One region of the Solibacillus isronensis genome, then DNA from elsewhere that is predicted to be linked to it. Evidence: riboswitches for the same ligand, from Rfam matches in the RefSeq annotation. Region 1 holds a riboswitch; each other region holds the start of a gene.
The links. A riboswitch is a leader RNA that binds a small molecule or an ion and turns the genes downstream of it on or off. The one in region 1 is predicted to bind S-adenosylmethionine.
Positions count from the first base shown of each region.

Region 2: it holds a riboswitch for S-adenosylmethionine, as region 1 does, so the genes downstream of both, M3166_RS12050 (methionine ABC transporter ATP-binding protein) here and M3166_RS18540 (bifunctional homocysteine S-methyltransferase/methylenetetrahydrofolate reductase) in region 1, are expected to answer to the same signal.
Region 3: it holds a riboswitch for S-adenosylmethionine, as region 1 does, so the genes downstream of both, metK (methionine adenosyltransferase) here and M3166_RS18540 (bifunctional homocysteine S-methyltransferase/methylenetetrahydrofolate reductase) in region 1, are expected to answer to the same signal.
Region 4: it holds a riboswitch for S-adenosylmethionine, as region 1 does, so the genes downstream of both, M3166_RS14465 (O-acetylhomoserine aminocarboxypropyltransferase/cysteine synthase family protein) here and M3166_RS18540 (bifunctional homocysteine S-methyltransferase/methylenetetrahydrofolate reductase) in region 1, are expected to answer to the same signal.

Region 1 is NZ_JAMBOC010000010.1:17,646-20,682, forward strand. It holds gene hemG (protoporphyrinogen oxidase) at 1-1,199, shown strand, start outside; SAM riboswitch class I at 1,287-1,384, shown strand; gene M3166_RS18540 (bifunctional homocysteine S-methyltransferase/methylenetetrahydrofolate reductase) at 1,487-3,037, shown strand, end outside.
Region 2 is NZ_JAMBOC010000002.1:49,786-52,822, reverse strand. It holds gene M3166_RS12070 (arsenate reductase family protein) at 1-208, shown strand, start outside; gene gcvH (glycine cleavage system protein GcvH) at 289-669, shown strand; gene M3166_RS12060 (toprim domain-containing protein) at 759-1,085, shown strand; gene M3166_RS12055 (thioredoxin family protein) at 1,093-1,395, shown strand; SAM riboswitch class I at 1,457-1,559, shown strand; gene M3166_RS12050 (methionine ABC transporter ATP-binding protein) at 1,705-2,733, shown strand; gene M3166_RS12045 (methionine ABC transporter permease) at 2,726-3,037, shown strand, end outside.
Region 3 is NZ_JAMBOC010000001.1:13,557-16,593, forward strand. It holds gene pckA (phosphoenolpyruvate carboxykinase (ATP)) at 1-1,544, opposite strand, end outside; SAM riboswitch class I at 1,743-1,858, shown strand; gene metK (methionine adenosyltransferase) at 2,124-3,037, shown strand, end outside.
Region 4 is NZ_JAMBOC010000003.1:138,611-141,647, forward strand. It holds gene M3166_RS14455 (hypothetical protein) at 1-200, shown strand, start outside; gene nfsA (oxygen-insensitive NADPH nitroreductase) at 246-980, opposite strand; SAM riboswitch class I at 1,226-1,340, shown strand; gene M3166_RS14465 (O-acetylhomoserine aminocarboxypropyltransferase/cysteine synthase family protein) at 1,458-2,762, shown strand; gene M3166_RS14470 (hypothetical protein) at 2,952-3,037, shown strand, end outside.

The sequences.
Region 1 (3,037 bases):
TTGTAGCTCGCCATCCAGGGGTTTTAGAGCTTGTAAAAGAGCTTGATTTTGAATCAGAGCTTGTCTATAACGAAACAGGAATTTCTTACATTCATACGAATAATGAGCTCCATGCAATTCCGGCAGGATCGACATTCGGTATTCCGATGAGTGTGGAATCACTCATGTCGAGTACGTTAATTTCTGAAGAAGGAAAGAAGAGAGCACTTCAAGATTTAGAAATCCCGAATACTAAATTTACAAAAGAAAGCTCGATCGGTACGTTTTTGGAGTATTTTTTAGGGGAAGAAATTGTCCGCAAGCAAATTGCCCCTGTATTAGCGGGTGTTTATTCAGGCGACTTATATCAATTAAGCCTGGCTTCCACATTGCCTTATTTAGTGGATTATAAAAACAACTACGGATCGATTATTAAAGGATTCGAAGCACATCGAGAGCAATTTGAAAAAGCTGCGAATAAGAAGTTTATTTCTTTCCGCTCAGGTTTATCGGCATTGATCGATCGCTTAGAGGAACAGCTGCCGGAAGTTGAATTCATGAAAAATACAGTAACAAAGCAAATCCGTAAAAAAGAAGAGCAATATGAAGTCGTGCTGGAAGAAGAAATAATTTTATCGGATGTTGTTGTATTGGCTGTTCCAAATGAAACAGTACGTCATGTCATACAGGATGACTCACTGGAAGAACAGTTGAAAAAGTTCACGACGGCATCTGCTTTAACGATGTATTTGGGCTTTGATGTACCGGATGATATTTTACCGGCAGATGGTACAGGCTTTATCGTTTCGCATAATAGTGATTTAGTTTGCAATGCGTCAACATGGACGAGCCGTAAATGGAAACATACATCGGCGGAAGGTAATTTACTTGTTCGCCTGTTTTATAAAAATATTAATCCGCGTTATGAAGAGTTGGTTGCTATGTCTGATGAAGAACTTACGAAAGTTGCACTGGAAGATATACGTGTTAGCTTAGGTGTTGAAGCGGAGCCGACAGTCGTCAATGTAACAAAGTGGGTTGACCAAATGCCCCGCTATGATTTGGCGCATAATGAAGCATTATCGGAAGTTATACAGCAGCTGGCAAATGATTACCCGAATGTTCTATTAGCGGGATGTGCCTATTTCGGAGTAGGAATCGGTGCCTGTATTTTAAATGGAAAAAAAACAGCTGAACAAATTATTAGTCGAATTATGTAAAGAAATACTTCATTCGGCTAAAGGGTATTGACGGAAGTATTAGATAACGTTATGATTCATTTAATTATTTTAAAAATTCATATTATTTTCTTATCAAGAGAAGTAGAGGGACTGGCCCGATGAAACTTCAGCAACCAACGTTAAGTCAGGTGCTAAATCCAGTGGCAAATGCCAGAAGATGAGAAGGGATTAAGTTGATAACTATTATGCCTTCTTTTATTTAATGAAAGAAGGCTTTTTTGTATCGTTAATATACTGAAAATACTGTAAATGATGGAGTGAAGGCAATGGGTTTACTTGAAGAATTACAAACACGGGTTTTAACAGCAGACGGGGCAATCGGAACACTTCTTTATTCATATGGATTGGATTATTGTCATGAAGAGATGAATATTGCACGTCCTGATATTATAGAAAAAATTCATAGTGAATATATTGCGGCGGGTGCAGATATTATTCAGACAAATACATACGGAGCCAACCGAATTAAGCTTGCACGTTATGGCTATGAAAATCGTGTTAAGGAGTTTAATGAAGCTGCGTTAAAAATTGCAAAGCGTGCTGCTTCCCTGGATGGACAATATGTGCTGGCGACAATCGGTGGTATTCGTGGAATCCGAAAAAGTGATGCGACATTAGACGAAATTTTAACTGCGTTCCAAGAACAAGCGGAAGTATTACTAGCTGGTGAACCAGATGGATTCTTACTGGAAACGTATTACGATTTTGAAGAATTATCGCATTGTGTCCATCTATTACGTTCTATGACTGATTTACCGATCATTGCCCAAGTGACAATGCAGGAGCCGGGTGTCCTTCAAAATTTAATGTCTTTAAATGAAGCACTTCAGGATTTAGAAAGACTAGGTGCAGATATTGTTGGGAGTAACTGCCGATTAGGTCCTTTCCATACGATTCAGGCATTTGAAGGAGTCAATTTACCGAATAAGGCCTTTCTATCGGCTTACCCAAATGCATCATTATTAGATATTGAAGATGGTCGTGTTGTCTATGAATCGGAAACCGACTATTTCGCACGTGCAGCCGTTGAACTTGTAAACCAAGGAGTCCGTTTAATTGGCGGGTGCTGCGGGACGACACCGAAGCATATTGCAGCCGTAAAAAAACGTTTGGCAAATATGCAACCAATCGAAACGAAGGAAGAAAAACACAGGTCTACACAATTCGTCCGTATTCCGGAGCCACGTAAACAAGAGCCGCTCCACGAAAAAGCAAAACGTGAACGCTCTGTTATTGTTGAGCTGGATACACCGCGTCACCTGGAAATCGATGGGTTTGTCGAAGGGGCAAAACAGCTGGCAAAAGCGGGAGCCGATGTCATTATGATGGCTGATAACTCACTTGCTTCGCCGCGCATCAGCAATATCGCGATGGCCGCTATTTTAAAAGAGCACGGAATTCGTTCATTGCCGCATTTAACGTGCCGTGACCGAAATTTAATTGGGCTTCAGTCACATTTAATGGGACTTGATGCGTTGGAGCTTCATGATATTCTGGTCGTAACAGGGGACCCAACAAAAGTGGGGGATTTCCCGGGGGCGACGAGCGTATATGATGTTTCGTCAATGGAGCTCATTTCCTTAATTAAGCAGTTAAATAAAGGTGGTTCTTTTACTGGGAAGTCACTCCGTAAACAGGCGAATTTCTCGGTGGCCGCTGCTTTTAATCCGAATGTCCGTGTGTTGGATCGTGCTGTTGCCCGTTTAGAGAAGAAAATCGAGCATGGTGCAGATTACTTTATTTCACAGCCGGTTTATACGAAAGAAAAGATTATCGAAATCTATGAGGCGACTAAGAATTTGGAAACACCGATTTAT
Region 2 (3,037 bases), on a different contig from region 1:
TGGAGTGCCGCTGAAGAAATTCTTTAATACATCTGGCATGAAATATCGTGAATTAGGCCTAAAAGATAAATTACCGACAATGTCCGAGGATGAGCAATTAGAGCTATTAGCATCGGATGGTATGTTAATTAAGCGACCAATCGTTACAGATGGTAAAAAATTAACTTTAGGATTTAAGGAGTCTGACTTCTTAGAAACTTGGAAATAAACAGTTATTCACATTGTATTTCCGAACGAAATATGGCAAAATGAACTTGAATGTACTACATATAACATGGAGGTTTTCGAATGAGCACACCTAAAGAATTACGTTATTCAAAAGAGCATGAGTGGGTTAAAATTGAAGACGGTAAAGCGACAATCGGTATTACGGATTTCGCACAGTCTGAACTAGGCGATATCGTATTCGTAGAGTTACCTGAAGTAGGCGATGAAATTTCAAGGGATCAGCCTTTCGGTAGTGTAGAATCTGTTAAAACAGTTTCTGAACTATATGCACCACTTTCTGGTAAAGTTGTTGCAATCAACGAAGAATTACTGGACAATCCTGAATATGTAAATGAATCACCATACGGTAATGCATGGATGGTTACTGTTGAGTTAACAAGTGAAGCAGAAGTAGACGAGTTATTAGACGCAGATGCTTACACTGCATTAATCGAACAATAATATGAAACACTAAAGCCTTCTATATAAAGGTTTTAGTGTTTTTTTGTTATTCTATATATAAAGGTGTCGAATGAAAGGAAGCGTGTTATATGGGAAGATGCATTGTTGTAGAAGGACGTGCCGATAAATTGAGATTAATCCCGATATTAGCTGAGGACGTGACAATTATTTGTACAAATGGCACAATAAGTGAAGTCAATTTGATTGATTTATTGGAAGAATATGAGCAAGATGAAATTATCACTATGTTTGATGCAGATAAAAACGGTGAGAAGTTACGTAAACTGATGAACCGTGCATATCCCGAAGCGACACAGCTTATCATACCTCATGAATATGTAGAAGTAGAAAAAACACCTACTAAAATCTTAAGGGATATTTTACTACAGGCAAAATTTTTAGTAAAAGAAGGATGACAGTATAATGGAACAATGGACGAAACAGCAATGGGAACAGAACGTACAACAGTATGATCAGACAGCGTTTTTCTTATATACGCCTATGTGCGGCACTTGTGAAGTGTCGGAAAAAATGTTGGAAGTAATTGAGAAATTACTCCCAGATCTTCCGCTTGGTATGGCAAATATCAATTATTTAGGGGATTTACCATATGAATTGAAAATTGAAAGTGTACCTTGTTTAATCGTTTCAGACAACGGGGAACTAACGAATAAAATTTATGCATTTAAATCCGTACCGTTTTTGTATGAAATATTAAAAAAGTAATTGACGTAGTCACTTTGTCGTGATAAAGTAACATTCATAATAATAAAACTTAATAACGTTGCTCTTATAAAGAGAGGTGGAGGGAAGTGCCCTATGAAGCCCGGCAACCAGCGTTTACGCAAAGGTGCCAATTCACACAAAGTTTAAACTTTGAAAGATGAGAGAACGGTTTACCGTATAAATGTATGTGAAACCTTTCTACTTGTCTTGGTAGAAAGGTTTTTTTCATTCAACGGAGGTTTTGAATGAGAATAGAACATGATTTTGAAATAGCAGGAAGGTTATTTCAATTTAGAAGGAGTACAACCGATGATTGATATACAAAATATTACAAAAGTGTATAACACGAAAAACGGTAAACTTACAGCAGTTGATAATGTAAGCCTATCGATTAACAAAGGTGAAATATACGGAATTATCGGCTACAGTGGTGCCGGTAAAAGTACGATGATCCGCCTGCTGAACGGTTTGGAAAAGCCAACAACAGGTTCTGTCATTGTAGGCGGCCAGGATATTGCAAAAGCTTCCGGGGCAAAATTACGAGAAGCACGCCAAAAAATAAGTATGATTTTCCAGCACTTCAATCTGCTCTGGTCACGTACAGTTGAAGAAAACATTGCATTTCCACTTGAAATTGCAGGCGTTTCAAAAGCTGATCGTGAAAAGCGAGTAGAAGAGCTGATTGAACTCGTAGGTTTAAAAGGAAGAGGGAAAGCGTATCCTTCACAATTGTCAGGCGGTCAAAAGCAGCGTGTCGGCATTGCACGAGCGTTGGCGAACAACCCGGAAGTACTTTTATGTGATGAAGCGACTTCAGCGCTTGATCCGGAAACAACGGATTCAATTTTGGAATTACTGCTCGATATTAATAAAAACATCGGACTTACAATTGTACTCATTACACATGAAATGCATGTTATTCGCAAAATCTGTAACAGAGTAGCGGTAATGGAAGCCGGTAAAGTAGTGGAACAGGGAGATGTATTGCAAGTGTTCCAGCATCCTCAAGCACCAATTACGAAAAACTTCGTATCACAGGCTTCTGGTGAAACACAGGAAACGCAAGCATCACTGGAACAGATTTTAGCCAATTATCCAGAAGGCAAAATCGCTAAATTAACATTTGCAGCGGCAACGACAGAACAGCCTGTCATCTCACAAATGATTAAGCAATTTGACGTAGTTGTTAATATAGTGCATGGCAAAATCTCAAATACAACGGGCGGTTCGTTTGGTACATTGTTTATTCATATCGATGGCGAGCCAAAAGCAGTCGCGGAAGCATTAAGCTTTTTAGCAAAGCAAGAAATTCAGGCGGAGGTGATTGAGCATGTTTAATCAATTATTTCCGAACGTAGATTGGGGTAAAATGCTCGAAGCAACATATGAAACAATTTATATGACGGCTGTTGCGACAGTCATCACATTTATACTAGGACTTCTAATTGGTATTGTCTTATTTTTAACGAGCGACAATCAATTATGGGCAAATAAAATTGTACACTTTTTGACAGGGTCACTCGTGAATATTTTCCGCTCGATTCCATTTATCGTCTTAATCATTTTATTAATTCCATTTACTAAGTTTTTACTTGGAACAATCCGTGGCGCCAATGCAGCATTACCTGCGCTAATTATTGGG
Region 3 (3,037 bases), on a different contig from region 1:
TTCTCGAACTTCTTGAAGTTGTTTTTGAACAGTTCGGCAAGTTCAGAAGCTTTTTTGTCATAAGCAGCTTTGTCTGCCCATGCATCACGAGGATTTAATACGTTAGTTGGTACACCTTCAACTGCTACTGGGATGTTTAATCCAAATACAGCGTCTTGGGTAGTTTCAACGTTATTTAATTTACCGTCGATTGCAGCACGCACCATTGCGCGTGTATAAGAAAGCTTCATACGGCTGCCTACACCATATTCGCCACCAGTCCAACCAGTGTTTACTAGAAATACTTGTGAACCGTGCTCATCAATTTTCTTACCTAATTGCTCTGCATAAACAGTTGCAGCAAGCGGCAGGAACGGAGAACCGAAGCATGTAGAGAATACTGGTTCTGGCTCTGTTACACCACGTTCTGTACCGGCAAGTTTAGAAGTGAAACCGCTTAGGAAGTGATACATTGCCTGCTCTTTAGTCAATTTAGAGATAGGAGGTAATACACCAAATGCATCGGCTGTTAAGAAGACGATTGTATTTGGATGACCTGCTACTGATGGCAAGACGATATTGTCGATAAAGTCGATAGGGTAAGCGACACGTGTGTTTTCTGTTAAAGAACCGTCTGCATAGTCGCATTCACGTGATTCAGGGTCTACCGCAACGTTTTCCAATACTGAACCAAAGCGGATTGCATTGTAAATTTCCGGCTCATTTTCAGCAGATAGGTTGATTGTTTTTGCATAGCAACCACCTTCAATGTTGAATACGCCATTGTCAGACCAGCCGTGCTCGTCATCACCGATTAATTTACGGTCTTTGTCAGCTGATAAAGTAGTTTTTCCTGTACCAGATAAACCGAAGAATAATGCTACATCGCCTTCTTCTCCAACGTTTGCAGAACAGTGCATTGGGAAGATACCTTGTTCAGGTAATAAGTAGTTCATAATACCGAAGATTGACTTCTTCATTTCACCTGCGTACTCAGTTCCGCCGATTAAGATGATTTTCTTTTCGATAGATGTTATAATAAATGTTTCCGATCCAGTACCGTCTACTTCCGGATCTGCTTTGAAGTTTGGCGCAGATACGATTGTAAACTCGGCAACGTGTTTAGCCAATTCGTCTGCTGTTGGGCGGATGAATAATTGATGACAGAATAGATTATGCCAAGCATATTCGTTAATTACTTTAATAGATAATTGAGACTCTTTGTCTGCACCAGCAAAACCGTTGAATACATATAACTCGTCACGTTCTTTTAAGTAATTTATAACTTTTACATAAAGTTTATCAAATACTTCTGCAGAGATCGGACGGTTTACTTTACCCCAATCGATTTTGTCATTTGAAATTTCTTCTTCTACTATATATTTATCTTTAGGAGAGCGGCCAGTATATTTGCCTGTTTCAGCACGTAATGCGCCTTCAACAGTTAGCGATGCTTCTCCGCGTGATGTAGCTTTTTCAATTAATTGTGGAACAGATAATTGAGTTTTGATGTTTTCCCCGTTTAAAAGTTCTTTCAGCTCGTTAGCAATTTCTACCGAATTCATCTATTAAATACCATCCTTTTTTATAGTATTCCCTTATAGAGGGGAGTTGATTCCTAATTCAAAAATAGTATAACACATTAAGTGAAATAATCTATACTAATTGCAAATTATTTTTTCGTAAATTTTAGCAGATCGAAAAAAGTCAAAATTTGTTGACAGTACTTGAATTTTTGCGTAAGATGTTTAATTGAACGGATACTCTTATCCCGAGCTGGTGGAGGGGCAGGCCCTATGAAACCCGGCAACCTGCGTATATTTTATACGTGTTGGTGCCAACCTGATGCAAGGGCAAAATTTCCCTTGAACGATAAGAGTGAAAGGTAACGAAACGTAATATCCTTTCCTCACGTGTGATGAACACGGCTATGAGAGAAAGGATTTTTTTTATTTTGTTTTACAATTTCGTACTGAACGAAAATTATATAGTTACAGCCTTTCAGACCCTCGTGTTAAAGCAAATATAGCTTGACGTTAAAAAGGCAGCTACGCATCAGCGTAATTCCTGCAATATAACGGACATGGGTAATGAGTACCGTATCAATAAAAAACAATTGCCAAAGTGATTTAGGAGGAAATGACATGACAAATCGTCGACTGTTTACATCAGAAAGTGTAACGGAAGGACATCCGGACAAAATTTGTGACCAAATTTCGGATGCCATTTTAGACGCTATTTTAGCTGCAGATCCAAATGCACGTGTAGCTTGTGAAACTACGGTAACAACAGGCTTAGTATTAGTATCTGGTGAAATTACAACTTCTACTTATGTAGATATGAAAGGAATTATCCGCGATACAGTAGCAGAAATCGGCTATACACGCGGTAAGTATGGCTTTGATGCTGAAAATCTTGCAGTACTAGTAGCAGTAGGAGAGCAATCACCTGACATTGCACAAGGTGTTGACCAGGCATTGGAAGCACGTGAAGGTTCAATGACTGAAGATGAACTTGAAGCAATCGGTGCAGGCGACCAAGGTTTAATGTTTGGTTATGCATGTAACGAAACACCGGAACTTATGCCTATGCCTATTTCTTTAGCTCACAAATTAGCGCGTCGTTTAACAGAAGTGCGTAAATCAGGCGAATTGGAATATTTACGTCCGGATGGTAAAACACAAGTAACAATCGAATATGATGAAAACAATGAACCTGTTCGTGTAGATACAATCGTTATTTCAACACAGCACGATGAAGAAGCAACATTGGAACAAATCCAAACAGACATTAAAGAACACGTTATTAAACCGGTAGTTCCTGCTCATTTATTGGATGAAGCTACAAAGTACTTCATCAACCCAACAGGTCGCTTCGTAATCGGCGGACCTAAAGGAGATGCAGGTCTTACAGGACGTAAAATTATTGTTGATACTTACGGCGGTTATGCACGTCACGGTGGCGGAGCATTCTCTGGTAAGGATGCAACAAAAGTTGACCGCTCTGCAGCGTATGCAGCACGCTATGTTGCCAAAAATATTGTAGCAGCTGGCTTAGC
Region 4 (3,037 bases), on a different contig from region 1:
TGCGTGTTTATAAAGAGCGTGTAGGTGATTTCACAATTGTATCCTTCCTGGCGAACACAGGTGAAAACTTCATCGTTTCTACGGAAGTTGCACCGTTTGCAATATACTTGCAAGAAGGTGACCAGGCGACGATAACGTACGCGAAAACAGGAGAAGATTTCCAGCCTGTAAAAGCATTGCAAATTGAAGGGTTGAAATAAAACAAAAGGAGTATGCCATTTTGCGGCATACTCCTTTTTATTAGCTTACTTCCAAGTAAAGCCTTGTGAAGCAAGGAAGTCTTTAATATGCGGACGGTTTTGTTCAACTAAGTAATCAGCCATTTGTTTCGTCCATGTTGCAGTCTTCTGATTCGAAGATCGGCTGCTGTAATAGTCTTCCATAATTCCATCGTACTCATCTAGCAGCGTCTCGTACTTATCAACGTCATAACCATTTTCATGCAATACCGCAGCTACCGGTAAACGCGGTTTTGTTTCATTGCGTTTTGTCGGTGTACCGATTGTCATCGCAAATAACGGGAAAACGTATTCCGGTAAATTGAACAGCGCGCTGATTTCCTTAGGATTTGTACGGGCACCACCGATATAGCAAATGCCGTAACCCATTGATTCAGCTGCAATAACGAAGTTTTGAGCAAATAATGCAACATCTGCTACTCCTACAAGCACGTTTTCAGCCGTGTCAGCAGAAATATCAACCCCATGTTTTTGACCGGCTACTTGCAAACGTTTGAAATCTACGCAAAACAAGAAAGAGGCGCCCGCTGTTTTGAACTGGAATTCATTTTTAGACAGTTCACCAAGCTTCGTTTTCTTTTCTTCATCCGTTACCCAAATGACACTGTAGGCCTGTACAAAATGCGAACTTGCCGCCATTTGTGCTGTTTCGATTAAATCGATGACAGTTTCTTTAGAAATTTCCTCACCTGTATATTTACGAACAGATGTATGACTGCGTAATAATTCTTTTGTATTCACGTGAACATCTCCTTTTTATGTAATAAAAAACTTAAATATATAACCTTCAAGCTTATTTTAGTCAATATTTTACTTGAAGTCGATTATTAACGTCTGTTCAATTCATAGAGAAGGAATTTTTGCATATCGTTAAATACAGATAAGAGTAATCTGAATAGAAATCTGAAAATTTTAATTTTTTGTGTTGACATATCGGATTAGTATGTTTTATACTGAGACTCAACGATGGAACACAAATCACATAACTCTTATCAAGAGCGGCGGAGGGAATAGGCCCTGAGATGCCCGGCAACCAGTAAGTGATGAACTGACTAAGGTGCTAATTCCTACAAAATGGACAATCATTTTGAAAGATAAGAGGAGGCAAACTTGCTCATGCGCAACCCTCTTCTTAACTGAAGAGGGTTTTTTTCATTTAAAAAATCCTCCTCAAAAAACACCGATTTCACCATCGATTAAATTTTTGGGGGTAATAAAATGACAAATTTAAGACCAGAAACTTTATTATTACACGGGGGACAAAAGCCAGACCCGGTAACAGGTGCAATTGCAGTTCCCGTTTACCGCACAACAGCCTATGCATTTAATGACACAGCTCATGCGCAACGTCTATTTGCATTACAGGAAACAGGCAATATTTATTCTCGTATTATGAACCCGACAGTCGGGGCATTTGAAGAACGGGTTGCTTTATTAGAAGGGGGTACAGCTGCAGTAGGGCTTTCATCTGGCGCAGCAGCAGTAGCATTTTCGATTTTAAACGTTGCCGGTGCAGGGGATGAAATTGTTGCGGCAGGTTCACTTTACGGCGGGACTTACAATTTATTCGCCACTACATTGCCTCGCTACGGCATTACAGTAAAATTTGTGGATGAATCAGATCCTGCAAACTTCCAGGCGGCAATTACGGATAAAACGAAAGCAATCTTCGCTGAAATTATCGGAAATCCAAGCTTGAAAGTACTGGATATTGAAGCGGTAGCAAACATCGCTCATGACAATGGTCTTCCTTTATTAATCGACAGCACATTTGCTTCCCCATACGGAAGTAATCCGATTGAATTCGGTGCGGATGTTGTTATCCATTCTGCAACAAAATGGATTGGTGGTCATGGAACGACAATCGGCGGGATTGTCGTTGATGCAGGGAAGTTCGACTGGACACAAGGAAGACATCCAGGATTTACAGAACCGGATACTTCTTACCATGGTCTACGCTACGGGATTGACACAGCAGGCGCTGCATTTGCGACAAAGCTTCGTGTTCAACTATTGCGTGATTTTGGTCCAACATTATCTGCTGACGCAGCATTTAACTTCCTGCAAGGACTTGAAACGCTTCATTTGCGTATTGTCCGTCACAATGAAAATACACAAAAAGTTGCCGAGTATTTAAGAGACCACCCATTTGTGGAATACGTAAATTACAACGGCTTTGAAGATTTTGAGACACATGATTTGGCGAAAAAGTACTTGAAAAACGGCTTTGGATCTATCATTACGTTCGGCATTAAAGGTGGACGCGAAGCCGGTCGCCAAGTAATCGATAACGTAGAATTGTTTTCACACGTAGCAAACGTTGGGGATGCCCGTTCATTGATTATCCACCCTGCGAGCACAACGCACCAACAGTTATCTGCTGAAGAACTAAAAACTGCCGGCGTATCGGAAGAGCTCATTCGCTTATCGATCGGGTTAGAAGCAGCAGAAGATATTATCGCAGATTTAGAACAGGCATTAGCGAAAGTTGCGGCTGAAGTAGGCGCAGAAACAAACGCATAAACCTTTAAAAAAGGCTTAGCTTTTCCCATTCGAGAAGCTAAGCAATTTTTAGAAAATTAATCCCTACTATTTTTATAAGTTTTATTGACAAATTTAATACCAAGTAATACAATTGGGATAATAATATTACCAACCGGAAAAATTTAAAGTGATGTTGCAGCATCATTGGAAGAAAAGGAGTTGTTCAACATGGGGAAAGTATACAGTGCACAAAACATTGCAGCCTATATTATTTATGAACTTAATGACGTAAAGGAATTTGTGAACGCTTGCGC